3 regions of the Viridibacillus sp. FSL H8-0110 genome follow, and region 2 is predicted to be linked to each of the others. Evidence: riboswitches for the same ligand, from Rfam matches in the RefSeq annotation. Region 2 holds a riboswitch; each other region holds the start of a gene.
What was found. A riboswitch is a leader RNA that binds a small molecule or an ion and turns the genes downstream of it on or off. The one in region 2 is predicted to bind thiamine pyrophosphate.
Positions count from the first base shown of each region.

Region 1: another riboswitch for thiamine pyrophosphate. It lies ahead of MHH98_RS18765 (ABC transporter substrate-binding protein); the one in region 2 lies ahead of thiT (energy-coupled thiamine transporter ThiT).
Region 3: another riboswitch for thiamine pyrophosphate. It lies ahead of tenA (thiaminase II); the one in region 2 lies ahead of thiT (energy-coupled thiamine transporter ThiT).

Region 1 covers NZ_JBBOPJ010000001.1:3,751,128-3,757,332, reverse strand. Annotated here, with positions in the region: gene MHH98_RS18780 (S8 family serine peptidase) at 1-1,158, shown strand, start outside; gene MHH98_RS18775 (hypothetical protein) at 1,337-1,642, opposite strand; gene MHH98_RS18770 (hypothetical protein) at 1,806-3,269, shown strand; TPP riboswitch at 3,547-3,656, shown strand; gene MHH98_RS18765 (ABC transporter substrate-binding protein) at 3,761-4,753, shown strand; gene MHH98_RS18760 (thiamine-binding protein) at 4,767-5,057, shown strand; gene MHH98_RS18755 (ABC transporter permease) at 5,057-5,809, shown strand; gene MHH98_RS18750 (ABC transporter ATP-binding protein) at 5,815-6,205, shown strand, end outside.
Region 2 covers NZ_JBBOPJ010000001.1:558,521-564,725, forward strand. Annotated here, with positions in the region: gene MHH98_RS02720 (DEAD/DEAH box helicase) at 1-665, shown strand, start outside; gene MHH98_RS02725 (aminopeptidase) at 668-1,897, shown strand; gene MHH98_RS02730 (hypothetical protein) at 2,130-2,264, opposite strand; gene MHH98_RS02735 (hypothetical protein) at 2,323-2,586, opposite strand; gene MHH98_RS02740 (M20/M25/M40 family metallo-hydrolase) at 2,707-3,237, opposite strand; gene MHH98_RS02745 (peptidase dimerization domain-containing protein) at 3,183-3,317, opposite strand; gene MHH98_RS02750 (M20/M25/M40 family metallo-hydrolase) at 3,403-3,768, opposite strand; TPP riboswitch at 3,915-4,020, shown strand; gene thiT (energy-coupled thiamine transporter ThiT) at 4,155-4,715, shown strand; gene map (type I methionyl aminopeptidase) at 4,920-5,672, shown strand; gene MHH98_RS02765 (tryptophan-rich sensory protein) at 5,730-6,205, opposite strand, start outside.
Region 3 covers NZ_JBBOPJ010000001.1:210,901-217,105, reverse strand. Annotated here, with positions in the region: gene MHH98_RS01165 (putative RNA methyltransferase) at 1-262, opposite strand, end outside; gene MHH98_RS01160 (MATE family efflux transporter) at 639-2,009, opposite strand; TPP riboswitch at 2,178-2,282, shown strand; gene tenA (thiaminase II) at 2,379-3,068, shown strand; gene thiM (hydroxyethylthiazole kinase) at 3,068-3,877, shown strand; gene thiD (bifunctional hydroxymethylpyrimidine kinase/phosphomethylpyrimidine kinase) at 3,874-4,707, shown strand; gene thiE (thiamine phosphate synthase) at 4,700-5,353, shown strand; gene thiW (energy coupling factor transporter S component ThiW) at 5,350-5,841, shown strand; gene MHH98_RS01130 (1,4-dihydroxy-2-naphthoate polyprenyltransferase) at 5,897-6,205, opposite strand, start outside.

The DNA.
Region 1 (6,205 bases), 3.2 Mb from region 2:
GCATTCGCAGTTGAAGTGTGGGACGCGACTGGAGCTGATGGATCACCTGGTAAGAAAATTGCGGGGCCGATTGATGCAACAGCTCTACGTAATGGTGATTGGACAGTTGTTGATTTAAGTGATCACAATATTATTGTAAAAGGCGATTTCTACATGGTATATCGTCAAACGTTTGCTAGTCCGAATACACCTGGACTTGCAACAGATGAAAGCGGAGAAAATGCGGGACGTAGCTACCAAGGTGTTTCCGATGCTTGGTCACCATCACCTGCTGAAGAAGGTAACTACATGATTCGTGCTCGTGTAAGTTATGAAGTACAGGGGCCAGTTATAACTTCACCAGCAACAAAATCAGTGACAAATGAAGCATCAACAAAAATCGAAGGAACAGCTTCACCGACAACAACGATTAAATTAAAACAAAATGATCAAGAGGTTGGAACGGCAGTCGTTGGAGCAGATGGTAAATTCTCAATCGATGCTAAATTATCAGAGGGTTCAAATGAATTCGTAGCAGTAGCAACTCTTGATGAGCGAGTAATAGGGGAATCGGAAGCTGTCACTGTTGTATTAGACACGATGAAACCTGAACTGAAAATCGAAAGTCCGCTTGACGGGGATAAAACAAATCGTGAGTCAGTAACAGTTGAAGGTACTGTCGATGATGCGAATCTAGATTGGGTCCGTGTAAATGGAAAAGACGCACCTGTGGTCAACGGAAAATATTCAAAACGTATTCTTCTCGACAATGGTGTAAATGAAATTAAAGTAGTAGCTAGCGATAAAGCGAACAATAAAGTAACAAAGAAAATTAGCATCACAGCAAATTACGATGCACCAGTCATTGAAAATTTAACACCAGTAGAAGACCTTAATTTGGAAACAGGGAAAAGTGTTAAAATTGAATTTGATAGTGCAGCAGGATTAAAAGCTACTTTCGTCATCCATATGCCGCTAACAAATGTTAATGGACAAATTCAAAATGCGACTGAGCTTCCTATGTCAGAACAAGCAAACGGTCATTACGTAGGCTATTGGACAGTACCATCAGGAACAGTAGCTAAAGGAGCAGTAATCGAAGTAAAAGCTGTTGACAATTTCAAAAATGAAACACGTCAAGAAGCGAAGGGTAAACTGTATATCAATGTTGAGAAATAAACGCTATTGAGTATTGAACCCCCTATCTCTTTTGAGAAGGGGGTTTTTAGCATCTTTCTGAAAATTGATCTTGCTGGAGTGATAACATCTTTTTGAAAATTTTAAAAAAGTCAAAAATAAAGAGGAAACTCTTTTTTTTAATCACTATTTCGGACCATTTTGTGTCCTTATACATATCTTACAAAGAATGAAAAGAAAAAGGAGTGAAATTGAATGGTTCAACCTTTTCAAGGAGGACAGTGGCAAAACGAAAGTTCAAATTTTTGGCGTGGGCAGCAATGGAACCAAGGTAACATGTGGCACCAAGGAAACGACTGGCACCACGGTCAAAACTGGCATCCGGGACATCATTGGCAACAATGGAATCCATGGCAACCTTGGTTTCCGTGGCAACAATGGAATCCATGGAACCCGTGGCATCCATGGCATCCAATTCAACGCGGAAACCGCTGGTAATAAAAATAGAACGAGGATAGTCATGCACACATAGATTTCACATATATTAATACGACTATATAGCATCCCCTGATTCAATTGAGTCAGGGGATATTATTATGCCTCAGAGGTGAAAACGCTTTAGAAGTGCAATAAAGATGCAAATTATCTAAAAGAAGCATGCATATAATTGATTGAAAGGTGGGGAGATATTGAAAGAATATGCAGATATACTGATGAGGTTTTTACCTTCAACGGCAACCATTTTAGAATTGCATCAACCTGAAAAAAAGCCGGCGATACTGCTAGCAGATATAGATGGAGATCATATTGAAGAATTAATCGGAGCCTACAATTATCAAGGTCGAAATTATATTAAGATATTAAAGAAACAACATAATGAATGGGTTCCGATAGCAGACATTAAAGGAAGCGGATATGGAATAACGAATTTAATAGCAGTGCCATTAGTAAATAATAGTATTAATACTTTAATTGTGGGTTGGCAAATAGGTAGTATTTGGTCGAAGTTAGACCTACTGCAATGGACAAATAAAGGTATTGTCCATATACCAACTAATAATATGGTCTATAGTAAATTGCAAGTAGAGGATATGCCAAGTACGGAAGGTTCGGATGGTAAATATGAGCTAGCTCTCTGGGTTCATGATACGGGTGAGGCCTATAAAATAGCTGTCTATCGTTTTAATGGTAAGGGATTTGTAAAGGCAAAAGATGTTTACCCATATTATTTCAAAAAAGTAGAAGCATACTATAAGAATCTATTAAAGAATAATGATTATCCCTTTTATTGGTACTATTTATCAGATGCTCAGATGAAGTCGGGAGATTTAGATCAGGCACTTACATCAATTGATAAAACGTTGTCATTTAATTCACCATATCCATCTAAAGAAACCCTACTAGAAAAAAGAAGACAAATTTTAAATCAGTTGAAGCAACATCAAGTGGTCGCTCAAACCGTCATCGTTAAAAAAAGAGGTGATGTCACAGGAGATGGCTTAATTGATACAATTCTTCTAACTGGTGAGAAAACCGAAGGAAGTCCGTATTTAAAGAACATTACTTTAGTTGTTTTTAATGAAAGAACGAATTTTTATGAACAAATCCCGTTAAAAGAAAATGCAGGTTATAACCCCACTATATCGCTTGGGGATTACACAGGAAATCATGTAGATGACATTTTAGTTGTCATTGATTCAGGGGGTAGTGGCGGCATTATATTCGCATATATATTTACATATGTGAATGGGGAAATGCGCCAAGTATTTGACTCAGAAGCATACAATGAACTTTCAAAATATGAAGTTAATTATCTCGATAATTACAAAGCAAGTGTAACTAGCTCCTATCCAGCGAAAAAATATATCTTAGATCTAACATATAAAGGAAAAGTATACTTATCTGAAATTTATAATACAGACGGTACACTTAAAGAACCGATACAAGGGTGGGTCGATCCAATTAGCGGATTCTATCCTATAGATTACGCAAGGGACGGCAACTATGAATTTTTGGCGTACCAAAAAATCGCAGGTAGATACCATGCAGATGGTTTGGGTTATGTAGAAACAATATTAAAATGGAATGGACATGGATTCGTTCCAGATCGCCAAACTGTTTCGATTTTCGGTGCAGATTTGCCAACGAAATAATCTATTAATAAAATTGTAGTTAGCAATTAGAGAGTACTTAGGACGTGAATATTCTGCTAAATAACAAACACTGGAGTTAGCGCAACAAACACCAGAGTTAGTGCAACAAACATCAGAGTTAGCGCAATAAACGCCCAAGACAGAGCAACAAACCACCAACTACACACAACAATCCCAAGAGAAACCACCAAATTCCAAAACCCAAAAACAATCGTTTCCAAATAAATATTGGAATCTTTTGTTTTTTTGATATAATAGATGAGAAAAGTTCATATGTGCAAGAATGTGGGGGGGCTGGTGTTGCCAGCTGAGAATGTATCCGATAGATGCTGACCCTTAGAACCTGATCTGGTTAACACCAGCGGAGGGAACATCAGCTAAAATCTCGAGTATCATTGAATTTTAGAGTGTATGTTAACGTCCGGAATAGTTCCGGGCGTTTTTCTTTTTGCATGGAACTTGTCAAAATAATATAGATGGAGGCAAGGGAAATGAAAAAATGTATGCTGCTCCTTGTAGCATTATTCGCTTTAGTAGGTTGCCAATCAAATGAGTCAAAAGGAAGTGACAACGACTCAAAAAACGAATTAACAAAAGTAACTGTCGTTTTAGATTGGACACCAAATACAAATCATTCTGGTTTGTATGTAGCAAAAGAAAAAGGTTTTTTTAAAGATCAAGGCTTGGATGTAGAAATCATTCAACCAGGTGAAACAGGAGCAGATCAACTAGTCGCTTCAGGAAAAGCCGAATTCGGTATTACAGCGCAAGAATCGATTACGCAAGCAAGAGTCCAAGGAGTTCCACTAGTCTCAATTGCAGCTATTATTCAACACAATACATCGGGCTTTGCTTCCCCAATAGATAAAAATATTAAATCACCAAAAGATTTCGAAGGTAAGACTTATGGTGGTTGGGGTTCTCCAATCGAAAAAGCTGTACTTGATTCTCTTATGAAAATCGAGAATGCAGATAGTAAGAAGCTAGACATTATCAACGCTGGAGATGCAGACTTCTTTACAATGGTCAAAAAAGATGTAGATTTTGCATGGATTTACTATGCATGGACAGGTGTCGAAGCGGAACTGCGTGGAGAAAAAATAAATATGCTCTATTTAACAGACTATAGTGACAAACTAGATTACTATACTCCAGTTCTTACAACTAACGAAAAAATGATCCAAAGTAATCCAGATACAGTGAAGGCATTTACTAAAGCAACTTCACAAGGATATGAATTCGCTATAAAAGATCCAGAAACTGCTGCAGATATTTTACTAAAAGCTGCCCCAGAATTAGATGCAGAGTTAGTTAAGAAAAGCCAACAATGGCTAGCTGACAAATATCAAGATGATGCAAGACAATGGGGAGAGCAGAAACTTGAAGTTTGGGAAAACTATGCAAATTGGATGAGTGAAAATAACGTATTAGAAGGTAAATTCGAACCTGAAAATGCGTTCACAAACGAATTTTTACCACAATAAGGAGGAGAAATAAATGGCTAATTCATTAATCAGTGTACAAATCATTCCAAAAACAAAAACATACGAGGATGTTATTCCTTTTGTAGATGCAGCTATCAAAATTATCGACGATGCTGGTGTGAACTATGAAGTGCATCCGCTTGAAACAACAATGGAAGGTGAACTTTCTGAACTGCTAGACATCATTCGTGTGATGAATGAAAAGATGATTGAACTAGGTAGCGTTAACGTCATCACTCAAGTGAAAATGCTTTACCAACCATCTGGTATCGAACTAGGTACATTAACGGAGAAATACAGATAATGAAATGGATACGTGAAAAAGGAGGAGCGATTTTTTTGCTCCTTTTCATTTTATGTAGTTGGGAATTGATTGTTCAATTAAAAGAAGTACCGGGTTGGTTATTACCTGCACCTACAGCTATTTTTTCAGAAGCGATTAAAGCAATTCCTACTTTTTCAACCGATATTTTATCAACAACTCAGTTAGCAATATTAGGACTTACAATTGGAAGCTTAGTTGGGTTTATCATAGCGGTCTCCCTACATATGATGCCGAAAGTTCAGAAACTTGTTTATCCGTTACTAATTCTATCGCAAAATATTCCAATCATTGTTTTAGCACCGCTGTTAATTATTTGGTTTGGCTTTGGATTATTACCAAAACTAATCATTATAAGTTTAGTCTGCTTTTTCCCAATCGTTGTAGCTGCATTAGATGGCTTTAAAAATACCGCTCCTGAGCTCAAGTACTATATGGAAATGGCGGGAGCATCGAAAAGCCAATTATTTTGGAAACTAGAATTGCCACATTCACTTCCATCCTTATTTTCGGGATTGAAAATCTCTGCGACTTATAGTGTCATGGGGGCAGTCATTTCGGAATGGCTAGGTGCAAAAAAAGGGATTGGCGTATACATGACATTATCTCAATCCTCGTTCCGTACAGATCGTGTGTTTGTAGCTATTTTCACCATCATGCTATTAAGTGTCATCGTATTTGGTTTGCTACGTGTGGTTGAAAGATTAGTAATTAAAGGCAAACTGGAGAGGTGAATACAATGTTACTTAAAATGGATCATATCGAAAAGTCTTTTGGTACAACACAGGTTTTGCATGATATTTCTATACATGTAGAAGAAGGAGAATTTGTTGCATTACTGGGGCCTTCAGGGAGTGGGAAGAGCACCATTTTCAATTTAATAGGTGGAATGGCTACGCCAGATGAAGGAACTATTTCTTTGAATGACAAAATCATTCATGGACAAAAAGGCTTAATCGGCTATATGCCTCAGCAACCATCTCTTTTCCCATGGAGAACCGTCATTGAAAATGTCGTACTGATGCAAGAATTATCAGGTAAACCAAATTATGAAGAAGCTAGTGAATGGCTAGAAAAAGTAGGGTTACGAGAATTTAAGAAATCCTACCCAATTGAATTATCAGGTGGTA
Region 2 (6,205 bases):
AATCATTTATCGATGGAGCAAGTCATGGTCGCCAAGTAGCTGTTGTTTCTGCAACAATTACTGAGGAAATCGAGCTAGTCGCTGCACGTATGATGAATGAGCCTGTACGCTTCAAAGTTAGCTTAGATGAAATGCCAAACCAAGGAAAGGTAACGCATTCATTTATGAAAATCGAAGAGAGAAATAAAACAGAAATGTTACGTAAGCTTTCAAATGTAGAAGGTTTACGTGGTTTAGCATTTGTAAATAATTTAGATCAATTATTGATGAAAGAAACAAAATTATCATACCGTGCTGCACCAATTGTTGTTTTACACTCAGAAATGAAAAAAGAAGAGCGTAAAAAGGCACTAGATTCGTTCCGTAAAGGCGAAGCACGTATTTTAATTGCGACAGATGTAGCTGCACGTGGATTAGATATTGAAGGTCTAACACATGTAATACATGTAGATGTACCACATACAATGGAGCAATACTTACATCGTTCAGGCCGTACAGGACGCGCAGGAGCAGATGGTGAAGTATTAACATTACTTGCACACCATGAAGAGCATACGTATCGTAAATGGACTCGTGAGCTGCCATCAAAACCCGTTGAAAAAACGTGGACAGCTGGAAAATTAATCGAAGGAACAACAAAACCTACTGTGAAAAGGGGCAAATAAGAATGACATTCCAGGAGAAATTAGCACAATTTGCTGAGCTTGCTGTAAAAGTAGGCGTTAATATTCAAAAAGGTCAAACACTTCTAATTAACACAACTACAGATACAATTGAGTTTACACGTTTAGTTGTAAAAGAAGCATATGCAGCAGGAGCAGGTCGCGTTACTGTCAATTTTTCTGATGGAGAGATTGACCGCGCTTTTTTTGATAATGCTCCTGAGGATGAATTTGCAAAATACCCCCGTTGGATTAGTGAACAGCGTGACGAACTAATCGAACGAAAAGGTGCCTTATTATGGATTGATGCCGCAGATCCAGATTTACTATCAGGTGTCCCTGTGTCTAAGTTATCTGCACAACAAAAAGCAGCGGGTAAAGCATTAGCGAATTACCGTAATGCTGTTATGAACGATAAAGTTGCATGGGCAATCATTGCTGTTCCGTCGAAGCAATGGGCAGCGAAAGTATTCCCAAATTTAGAAGCTGACAAACAAGTGGAAGCCTTATGGGAAGCGATTTTCAAAACAGTTCGTATTGGCGAAGGAAATGCAGTTGAAAACTGGCAAGGTCATTTAGAAAACCTAGATACTCGTGCGGCTATACTGAATGCTAAACGCTTTGTAAAACTTCACTACACAGCTCCAGGAACTGATTTGACAATCGAATTGCCTGACAAACATATTTGGCAAACTGGTGCTAGTAAAACACCAGAGAATACTTCATTTGTGGCTAATATGCCGACGGAAGAAGTATATACAATGCCATCAAAATATGGAGTAGACGGATTTGTATCAAATACAAAACCTCTTGTCTTCCAAGGCAATATCATTGATGATTTCAAATTAACGTTTGAAAATGGTAAAATCGTCAAAGCTGAAGCTGGCGTGGGCAATGATTTATTACAAGAATTGATCAAAGCTGATGAAGGTTCAAAATACCTTGGTGAAGTAGCATTAGTGCCACATGAATCACCAATTTCTGCATCAAATATTCTTTACTACAACACATTATTTGATGAAAATGCTTCTAATCACTTAGCTATCGGTGAAGCATATCCAACGTGCTATGAAGATGGTAGTGAGTTATCTCCCGAACAACTAGAAGAGCACGGTATTAATACTTCTATTACACATGAGGATTTCATGATTGGTAGTGCCGACATGAATATTGACGGTGTTTTAGAAGATGGTACAATAGAACCGATTTTCCGTAATGGTAGTTGGGCATTTTAATTAATTGAGTAAAACTGGTACGTCTCCTTGGAGGGCGTTCCAGTTTTTTTATTGTTATAGAAGAATATAACTGGGTGATGTTTAGCTTTTATTTGGAATGAAAAGGACGTGAATATTCTGCTGAATTACAAACAGATGACTTAGTGCAACAAATCCTAAAGTTAAAGCAACAATCACAATTCCATAAAAAAAACCCCTATGCATGGATTTATCCGCATAGGAGTAATTAATACTATGGTTTATATCTTGTTGTGGGTGCTTGTTTTGCTTTTGATTTTGCTTTACGAGAATCAATAACTTTAATAACGATTGGATAAACAATTGGTGCTAATTTAATTGCAGTTTTTACTACGTTTCTTACCTTCATTTAGTCGCACTCCATTTCTTATAAGCTAATAATAATTTATTCCCATTGATGCTTCATCTTAAACGCGTAGTACACGAACACCTTGGATGATATTCCAAATGATTACTGCTACAGATATTAGAATTTCTAAAATGATAAACGAGATAATTAAAATTGGCCCTGTACTTATAAAATTATCAGAACCACTGCCATAAAATCCAAACACGACAAAGAAAATAATGAAACCGATAATGGATGGGATAATGAGTAAAAGATGTGATATGAATGCTCGTTTCGCATGGTTTTTTACATTCGAATCAGCACTGACAAAATAAACAATCACTGGCAAAATAAATCCGGCAAAAAATATACTAAAGTAACACAATGCAGACAATACTCGATTGTTATCCAGCCCAAGCACCTCCAGTCATATTATTATCTACGCTACAAAGCCCAAAAAGATTCAACTCAATGCATGTACTTTTATTATATCTGCGTAACGGTATACAGATGAAATACTGACATATTCAGTGGGACCATGCCAATCTGCTCCAGTCGGTCCGAATTCGATGGCTCCTACACCATCTGCAGCATAAAATCGAGTATCAGCAGATCCATGTTGTCCAAATAGCATGTCCTGTTTGTCGCAAACTGTTGTCATTGTTTTTATTAATGATAAAACAAATGGATCATCAGCATCTGTTTTAACTGCAGGAGCAATACTGTGAATAATTATTTCAGCTGATATTTTTTCATCATCGAGAATTTTTTGAATTTCATTTAGAATATCTTCTGCTGATTGTCCTCGGACGTATCGAATATAATAGCGTACATTGCACTGATCTGGGACGACATTAAAACGTTCACCTGCTTGTATTGTTGCCAAATTAATTGATGGAGAATCATAAAATACATTACGAGCATTTGTTATTGGTGATTCTAACAGTTTGAGTGGAATTGCAGGGCTTGTAAAACGGCATTTAACCCCTCCCAAGGAAGACTACCATGTGATGCTTTACCTTTAAATTGAAGTTCGAATTGAAGAATGCCTTTTGCTTGTAAACCAATCTGCATTTGTGTAGGTACACCACAAATTGGCCATTGTAGCCATTACGAGCAAGCGTACCAGAGGTATTTTCACCGCCAATTTCTTCGTCTGTCACCAGATGAAGTTGAAGGCGTCTAGGCAGCTTGTCAGCTGATTAGATAACTCTACAAAGCTGAACATCATCGCCGCAACTCCGGCTTTCATTTCAGCAGCTCCACGTCCGTATAAAAGATCACCATCTACAAAGGGGGTATATTGTTCAATTGCTGCTGGGACGACATCAACATGGCCGTTCCAGATAAGACAATCTGCACCTTGTCCAATTTCAGCTGTTAAAATATCAAATCCATTATTTTGATGTAGGTTAACATCTATACCTTGTTTCTCAAGCCAATTAGCACAAAATTGTAATGCTTCATTTGCGCCAGTAGGAGTATCACTTTTATATATGATTAGCTTTTTAAGTAAACTAATCATCTAATTGTAATCACTTCAATTAAATTCCATTTTGTTTATTATATACGTTTTGAAAGAAATCTCTCATTCATTTCAGAGTAATCTATTGAAATAAAAGAATTGTTTGAGTACAATAGGGGTGTTCTACAATTACAATTAAATGATGTATTTACCACAAGGGGAGCCGAAATGGTCGGCTGAGAGTGAACCCAAAGTTCTAACCCTTTGAACCTGTAAGTTAATGCTTGCGTAGGAATGTGGATAGAAACCGACATATAACCGATGTCAGGACCTGTCCTGATGTCGTTTTTTTGTTGCCAAAAGTTTTACTATCTAGAGCCCATTTACAAATGGGATACGTTTAGGTCTTGTGTGTTCTACATCAGAACTACGGGAGGATATTTATTTTGAACAAAAAGAGATTGTTGTTTTTAATCGAGATTGCAATTTTTTCTGCAATCGGCTTAATTTTGGATCAGTTATCATTTAAGCTATGGGCTCAAGGTGGTTCTATTAGTCTTGTTATGGTACCAATTGTATTAATGGCATTCCGATGGGGTGTATCGGGTGGTTTAATTACCGGGTTTTTAATTGGTTTATTGCAAGTGGCGATGGGTGCTTCAATTTTCACACCTGTTCAGGGATTTATCGATTACTTTATAGCATTTACTGTAGTCGGTCTAGCTGGTGTTGTGAGACATCTAGTTTTTGCAGCGAGTAAGCAATTAAACAAAAAAGCAATGACTTTGTATATTGTGCTCGGTACAACTCTAGGTGGTTTATTGAGGTATATTGCTCATACTACAGCAGGGATTGTCTTCTTTAGCGAATATGCAGGTGACCAAAATGTTTATTTGTATTCTATAATTTATAATGGTACGTATATGTTGCCAGCTACTATACTAACAGCGGTTGTAGCTGTACTTTTATTTACTTCAGCACCGCGATTATTACAACAAAAAAATTAAAAAAAAAGAGGATTCCTTATAGATGGAGTCCTCTTTTAGTACTTTCAGTTATGTAATTTCATATGTTAAACATAAGAACTAAATAAAATTATTCTAAATATATAGACATTTGAAATAGCTATATACGCGATTTTCATGTTCTTCATTTTGCGAAAAAAGTGTTATAGTAGAGAGTAGACATATGAGAAGAAGGGATCGTATAAAATGATAGCTATAACTCAAGAGGATATTGCAGGATTGAAAAAAGCTGGACGTGTGATGGCCCAAATCCGTGAAGCGATGAAGGCAGCAACAAAACCAGGAATTACAACTAAAGAATTAGATGAAATTGGTGGCCGTTTATTTGAAGAAAATGGAGCCGTTTCAGGACCTAAAAGTGAATATGATTTTCCAGGATATACATGCATAAGTGTGAACGAACAAGTTGCACACGGCATTCCAGGGAACCTTACTCTAAAAGAGGGAGACCTTATTAATATTGACGTTTCAGGTCATGTTAATGGCTATTTTGCAGATACTGGCGTGTCATTTGTTGTAGGTGAAGGATCTTACCCAGAAATCGATAAACTTTGTCAAGTTGCAGAAAGCGCATTTGATCGTGCGATGACGAAAGTAAAACCAGGTGCACGTTTAAACCAAATTGGTAAAGCGGTCGAACGTGAAGCGAAGGCAAACGGTTTAGCAGTTATTATGAACTTAACAGGTCATGGCATTGGCCGTTCACTTCATGAAGATCCACAACATGTATTAAATTATTTTGATGCATGGGATCGCACCATTTTAAAAGAAGGTATGGTTTTAGCTGTTGAACCGTTCATCTCTCAAAAAGCAGAACATATCGTTGAAGCAGGTGATGGTTGGACATTTATAACGCCTGACAAATCACTAGTTGCTCAATATGAACATACAATCATCGTAACAGATGGTGAACCTATTATTACAACTAAATTAGACTAAAATAATGAAAAAGCCTCCCTTGAATTTTCTTCAAGGGAGGCTTTTTGTTTTCTACAGTTATTTAGAAGGCTTTTGTTTTTTTATAAATAAGATTCCTGCCAATAAGACGCCACTTAAAAAAAGTGCTGCGGTCGTTACTAGTAATTCCTCAAAGCCATTTTTTATCGCAATCCCTATATAAGCCCAAATGAAGACGATAGGAAAATAAATATCATAATGGTGGAAACGAATATGAAGTGCAATAGCGGTACCTAGAGTAAGCATAATAACAGCCCACAAAGGATTACTTAAACCTAAGCCATTCCAATGATTAGACGTTAAAACGAAAGAGATATTTGTTATTGTTGCTACGCAAATCCAAGCAAAGTAAATGGAAATGGGTATGCGCTTTGACCATGTTTGTTCATCATTACTATATGAGAAATATAGAAGTGCTAAACAAGATAATAATAGTAGCATTACAACAACAGTAAGTTGGAAGTAATTATAATGCCACAGGAAAATCCACAAAACATTAAGTAGTGAACTGGCTG
Region 3 (6,205 bases), 350 kb from region 2:
TAGCTGTATGCATCGGTGCATATAATCCACTTTCAATAACCAGCTTACGCGCTTCAAATAAACCTTTGCCATACATTGAAGTCGCAGCATGCGTCATGAAATTTACATAGCCTTGCTTTGCAATATCAAAAGAATGTCGATTATCACAAGCAACACTACAATCCTCGGTCACCGTCATCTCATCCCCACAAACTGGACAAGCGAACAGGGCTCGATTCTCACTCATATAATTAGCACTCGCTACTTTTCTCGGCAATGCCATGCCAAACACCTCGTTCATTAATCTTCTTTACCAAGTATACAAAACAAAGTGTTGCTTGGCTAAGGATAAAATTAGAAGGGGCGTACATAGGCTTGATCATGTCGATTGTTCTCCAAATTATCATAGGTAAATATCTAGATAACAGTAATTCTTTATAACAATGAATAACCTCCTACAATAAAAAAACGCTGATAACTCCCAGTCATCAGCGATTTACTCTATCTATTAAGTTTAAAATAACGCTTCAAACGTGAGTTCACCAAACACGATAATAGCAATAGTTTATTGTTTAGAATCCTTTACACTAGCATGTGTTATAACGCTACCTATTTCTGTGACTACTAATTTATCGCTAAAAAAATCACATCTAATGCCATTATTTCGTTTTATCAGGCGCAACGAGAGCATATCTTTCCCAGCGACGACTTTTCCATCTAAAGAAAACGAGAATAGCTCGGAACCATTCATCCGCTGCAATTGCCAACCATACACCTATTAAACCCATATCTAATTGGAATACAAGTAAATAACCAAGTGGTAAGCTCATGCAAACCATTGAGAAAAATCCGATGACTAATGGATATTTAGCATCACCTGAAGCACGCAATGAATTGATAATCGTAATATTAAATGTACGTCCTGTTTCTAATAAAATACTACACACTAACACTGCCGCACCAATTTTTATAACTTCTGGATTATCAGTAAAGAGACGCATTAGCGGATAGCGGAAAATAACCACCACTGTGACCATCACTAAAGTAAATATAATCGCCCATTTCAGACTAACCCACAATTGTTTATACGCTACATCCTTTTCATTGGCACCAACGTATCGGCCAACCATAATCGCAGTTCCTGTTCCAATCGCTATGGCAAATAAATAGGTGAACATTGAAATATTATAAGCGTATTGCCGAGCTGCTAGTGATTCTGCACCTAAATACGTCACGTAGTATAAAAAGACAATTTGACAACCTTGGTACATCACTTGCTCAAATGCAGATGGAAGTCCAATTTGCAAAATCTTACCAATATATTCTTTTGATAATGACACGTAGTATTGAAATTTAATACGTACCTCTAGTGCTTGGTACAATAGCCAGAAGAATACTAGTAGAGCCAAAACACGACTGACGACTGATGAAATTGCCGCACCTTGCACCCCTAGTTCAGGGAAGCCAAATTTACCGAAGATCAAAACATAGTTCCCTATTACATGAAAAATATTCATTCCAAGTGATACATACATAGTCTGTTTCGTCCAACCATGCACACGAATGATCGCTGCTAACGAGTTGATGATTGCTTGTAGGAAAATAGCTCCCCCAACAATGAATAAATATTTACTAGCATACTCAAGTACATCACCTTGTAAATTCATTGCAATCATAATATTTTTCGAGAAAATCACGAAAGCGACGCTCATTATTAAACCAATAACTAAATTCAAGGAAACGGCTAGTGCTGAAATTTTGGCTGCTTCCAAATAACGCTTAGACCCTAAATATTGAGCAACAACAATCGATGCCCCGTTTCCTATTACTTCTAAAACTAAAATTGCTATATGAATATATTGATTGGCTGCTCCTACTCCTGATACTGCATCATCAGACAATGCGCTCAGCATAAATGTATCAGCAAGCCCCATCAACATAAATAAAAATACTTCTAAAAAAATCGGCCAAGTTAAATGAAATAAATTTAATTTCACTTCAGGCCCTTTCACTGTTGCCGTTGTGCCCATCTAAACACCTTGCTTCCCACTATAAAATTCAGATAATTTGTATCTTAACATAGAAATCAGCTCATATCTATGGCTTAATGCCATTTATTACAATCTATTTACTTTGCTTAATTACACCTTGCTAATTCCATTATTTATGTTATATTGATGTTGAAAACTAAATAGCTTTTTAACCACTAGGGGAGTCATATAATTGGCTGAGACGCAGAGTGTTGCGGACCCTTGGAACCTGATCTGGCTCATACCAGCGGAGGGAAGTGGCGCTATCAGTCTATTTTGTTTTATTGAAAATGATTGCTCGCCGCCTACTGACACAGATCAGGGGCGGCTTTTTGTTTTCAAAAACAAATGAATTTGGGGTGCATAAAGATGACATTTTGTGAAGAAGTAAGACAAGAGTGTAATGATTTATGGGAAGGTAGCTTTCAACATCCGTTTGTAAAATCATTAGCAGCAGGTACTTTACCACTCGACATTTTCCAATATTACGTACAACAAGATGCTTATTATTTAACCCACTTTGCAAAGGTGCAAGCACTAGGAGCAGTAAAGGCAAATGATTTACATACTACACAACGTTTTGCCAAACATGCTGAATCAACATGTATTGCTGAATTGTCACTTCATGAGCAATTTTTTACTATGTTAGAAATTACAGATGAAGAGCTTGCTGCATTTGAGCCCGCACCGACAGCATATGAATATGTATCTCATATGTATCGCGCTACAAACAATGGTGATTTAGCTGATACTCTCGCTGCAATACTTCCTTGCTACTGGCTTTACTATGAAATTGGCGAACGCCTAAAAGATTCAAAACCTAATCACCCTATTTATGATAAATGGATTCAAACATATGGCTCTGAGTGGTTCGGAGAATTAGTAGAAGAACAAATTAATCGCATGAATGACCTTGCCAAAGACTTACCCCCTGCACGTATTCAACAACTAAAAGAACATTTCCGTAAAAGTAGTTATTATGAATGGCATTTCTGGGAAATGGCTTGGACGAAACAACAATGGACAATTGGACATTACGAAAAGGAGCTGACTAAATAATGGGTCAACAACCTTTTCTTGAAAAGTTACGTGTCGAAAAACCGCTAGTCCATAATATTGCCAATATCGTTGTTTCCAATTTCCAAGCTAATGGTCTCCTCGCACTAGGTGCTTCTCCTATGATGGCGGAGGGAATCGAGGAAGTAGCTGAAATGGCTGCTCTTGCAGACTGTACAGTTCTTAACATCGGTACACTTGATCAAGGAACTGTTTTATCCATCATTGAGGCAGGTAAAAGTGCCAATAAAAAAGGTATTCCTGTTGTTCTTGACCCAGTTGGCGTAGGTGCTAGTGTGTTTCGTAAGAAATCCGTGACAACCATTTTAAAGGAAGTTCAAGTTACGGCTATCCGCTGTAATGTAGGTGAACTTGCTACACTCGGTAATATCGAATGGCAATCAAGGGGAGCTGATGCTGGTGAAGGTCAAATAGATGTACAACTAACTGCTAAACAAGTTGCTAAACGGCTTAACTGTATTGTTGCAGTCACTGGGTTTGAGGATACCGTAACCGATGGCCAAACGACAATTCAAATTGATGGTGGGCATGACTTAATGCCACTAATTACAGGCTCCGGGTGCTTGCTTAGCGCGGTGACAGGTGCATTTCTTGCTGTTTCAGATGGCCATCATTTGCAAGCAACAGCTAATGCTCTATCATTTTACAAACAAGTTGGAGAAAGAGCTGCAAAAACAGCCATTGCTCCAGGCACTTTTGCAGTTGAAATGATTAACAGTTTATATTCTCTTACTTCAGAAAATTTACGTAACAATATGAAAATCGTAGAAAAAGAGGATATTCAAATATGACAAGTGTTGCTATGACAATTGCAGGTTCTGATAGTGGTGGTGGGGCTGGTATCCAAGCAGATTTAAAAACATTTCAAGAACTTGGTGCATTTGGTACATCTGCAATCACAGCAGTGACTTCACAAAATACACTAGGCGTTCACGACGTTTATGCCGTAGCAGTTAACAATGTTATCAGCCAAATAAAAGCTGTCCTTGATGACTTTCAAGTAGGAGCTATTAAAACAGGCATGCTTTTTTCAGCAGAAATCATCCACGGAGTAGCTGAAACATTAAAAAGTTATGATCTACCAATGCTCATCATTGATCCAGTCATGATTGCAAAAGGTGGTGCATCACTTCTATTAAATGAAGCTGTACACTCTATGAAAACTGAGCTACTACCACTTGCAACCATTATTACACCTAATATTCCTGAAGCTGAAGTACTCACAGGTTTAACGATTCACTCAGATAGTGATGTAGAGAATGCTGCAAATCGGCTAATTACAATGGGCGCTAAAGCCGTTGTCTTAAAAGGTGGGCACCGCGATACAAAAGATTATGCAGAGGATTTATTTTTATCAGCAAAAGGCGAACGATTCATTATGCGTTCTGAAAGAATCGACACGAAAGATACACATGGTACAGGCTGTACATTCTCAGCAGCTATTGCAGCTCGTTTGGCACAAGGTTTCACTGCTTCGGATGCCGTAATTGATGCGAAATATTTTATCCAAGCCGCTATAAAGAATGGACTACAATTGGGTGCTGGCCATGGACCTACAAATCATTGGGCCTATCGTGAAATTTCAGAAAAGGCCCGAAAGGAAGTTATGATCATTGAATAGAGAACAACTTCAATTATATTTCATTATGGGGAGTCAAAATGTCGAAGAACACGATCCAATCGTTGTTTTAGAAGAAGCTCTTCGTGGTGGCATTACCTTATTTCAATTCAGAGAAAAAGGAGAAAATGCGCTCACCGGGGAAGATAAAATAAATTTTGCTAAAGCATGCAAAGCCCTGTGTAAAAAATATAATGTACCTTTCATTATCAATGACGATGTAAATTTAGCAATCGCTCTAGATGCAGATGGTGTGCACGTCGGCCAAGATGACGCTAACGCAATTGCAATCCGAGAAAAGATTGGTCTAGATAAAATTCTAGGTGTCTCTACTCATTCATTAACAGAGGTAACCGCTGCAATAAATGCAGGAGCTGATTACGTAGGCATTGGTCCAGTCTACGCTACTACCTCTAAGTCAGACGCTAATTCCCCTGCTGGTACAATATTAATTGAACAAACAGCTGCTACTTATCCCTCTCTACCTATTGTTGGTATTGGTGGTATAACAATAGATAATTGTCAAACTGTTATCAGAGCAGGAGCAGATGGCGTTTCACTCATCTCTGCTATCGCAACACATGAAGAACCATTTGTAGCCACACGACAACTACTTCATGTCTTACAACAGGTGGCGAAAATTTCATGACTTCACGCAAAACGACTATAGCCATGTTTGTCGCTATTGCCGTTGCCGGATCTGTTTTTGTATCATTTCCAGCAGGTATTGCACGTGCATATCCTGTTCAACATGCTGTAAATGTTCTAGCTGCTGTAATGCTAGGACCTGGCCCAGCTGTTCTTATTGCATTTCTTACTGGGCTTGTCCGAGTAATAACCGGCACTGGTTCCTTACTCGCCTTTCCCGGTAGTATGATTGGAGCTTTTTTAGCAGGTGTGCTCTACAAACATTACGGTAAAGTATGGCTAGCAGCTGTAGGAGAAGCTATTGGTACTGGCATACTCGCTTCATTTGTTGCAGTACCATATGCCAAAATTTTAATGGGCACTTCAGTTACTGCTCTATTCTTTATGCCCGTTTTCCTTGTATCAAGTGTTAGCGGTGCTTTGCTTGGTTGCATTATCTCGGTTCGCCTAAAAGAAACAAAATTTGCTCATCAATTACAAAAGCACTAAATATGCCACAAAAAAACTGTCCACAATCTCATTTGATTGTTAGACAGTTTTTAATTTAGGATAAGTAACTTAAAACTAGTCCTACCGACAATAAAAATCCAAAGAATGTATTCGTCAGTGCAGTGGATTTCATTGCAATCCCCTGTTTAGCTGGATCATTTACGCCTTCTTTAAAGGCCTTAATTGCCTGTATTGGTTTCGGAATACTTATTAATACAACAAGTAACCATGGACTAACCGTCCCAATAATAACAAGTACAATTATCCATAGATATGACACGATAAATGAAAGCGCTAGTAAATTCACAGCCTTTTCACGACCTAAAAGGATTGCTAATGTTTTACGTCCTCCAATTGTATCTTC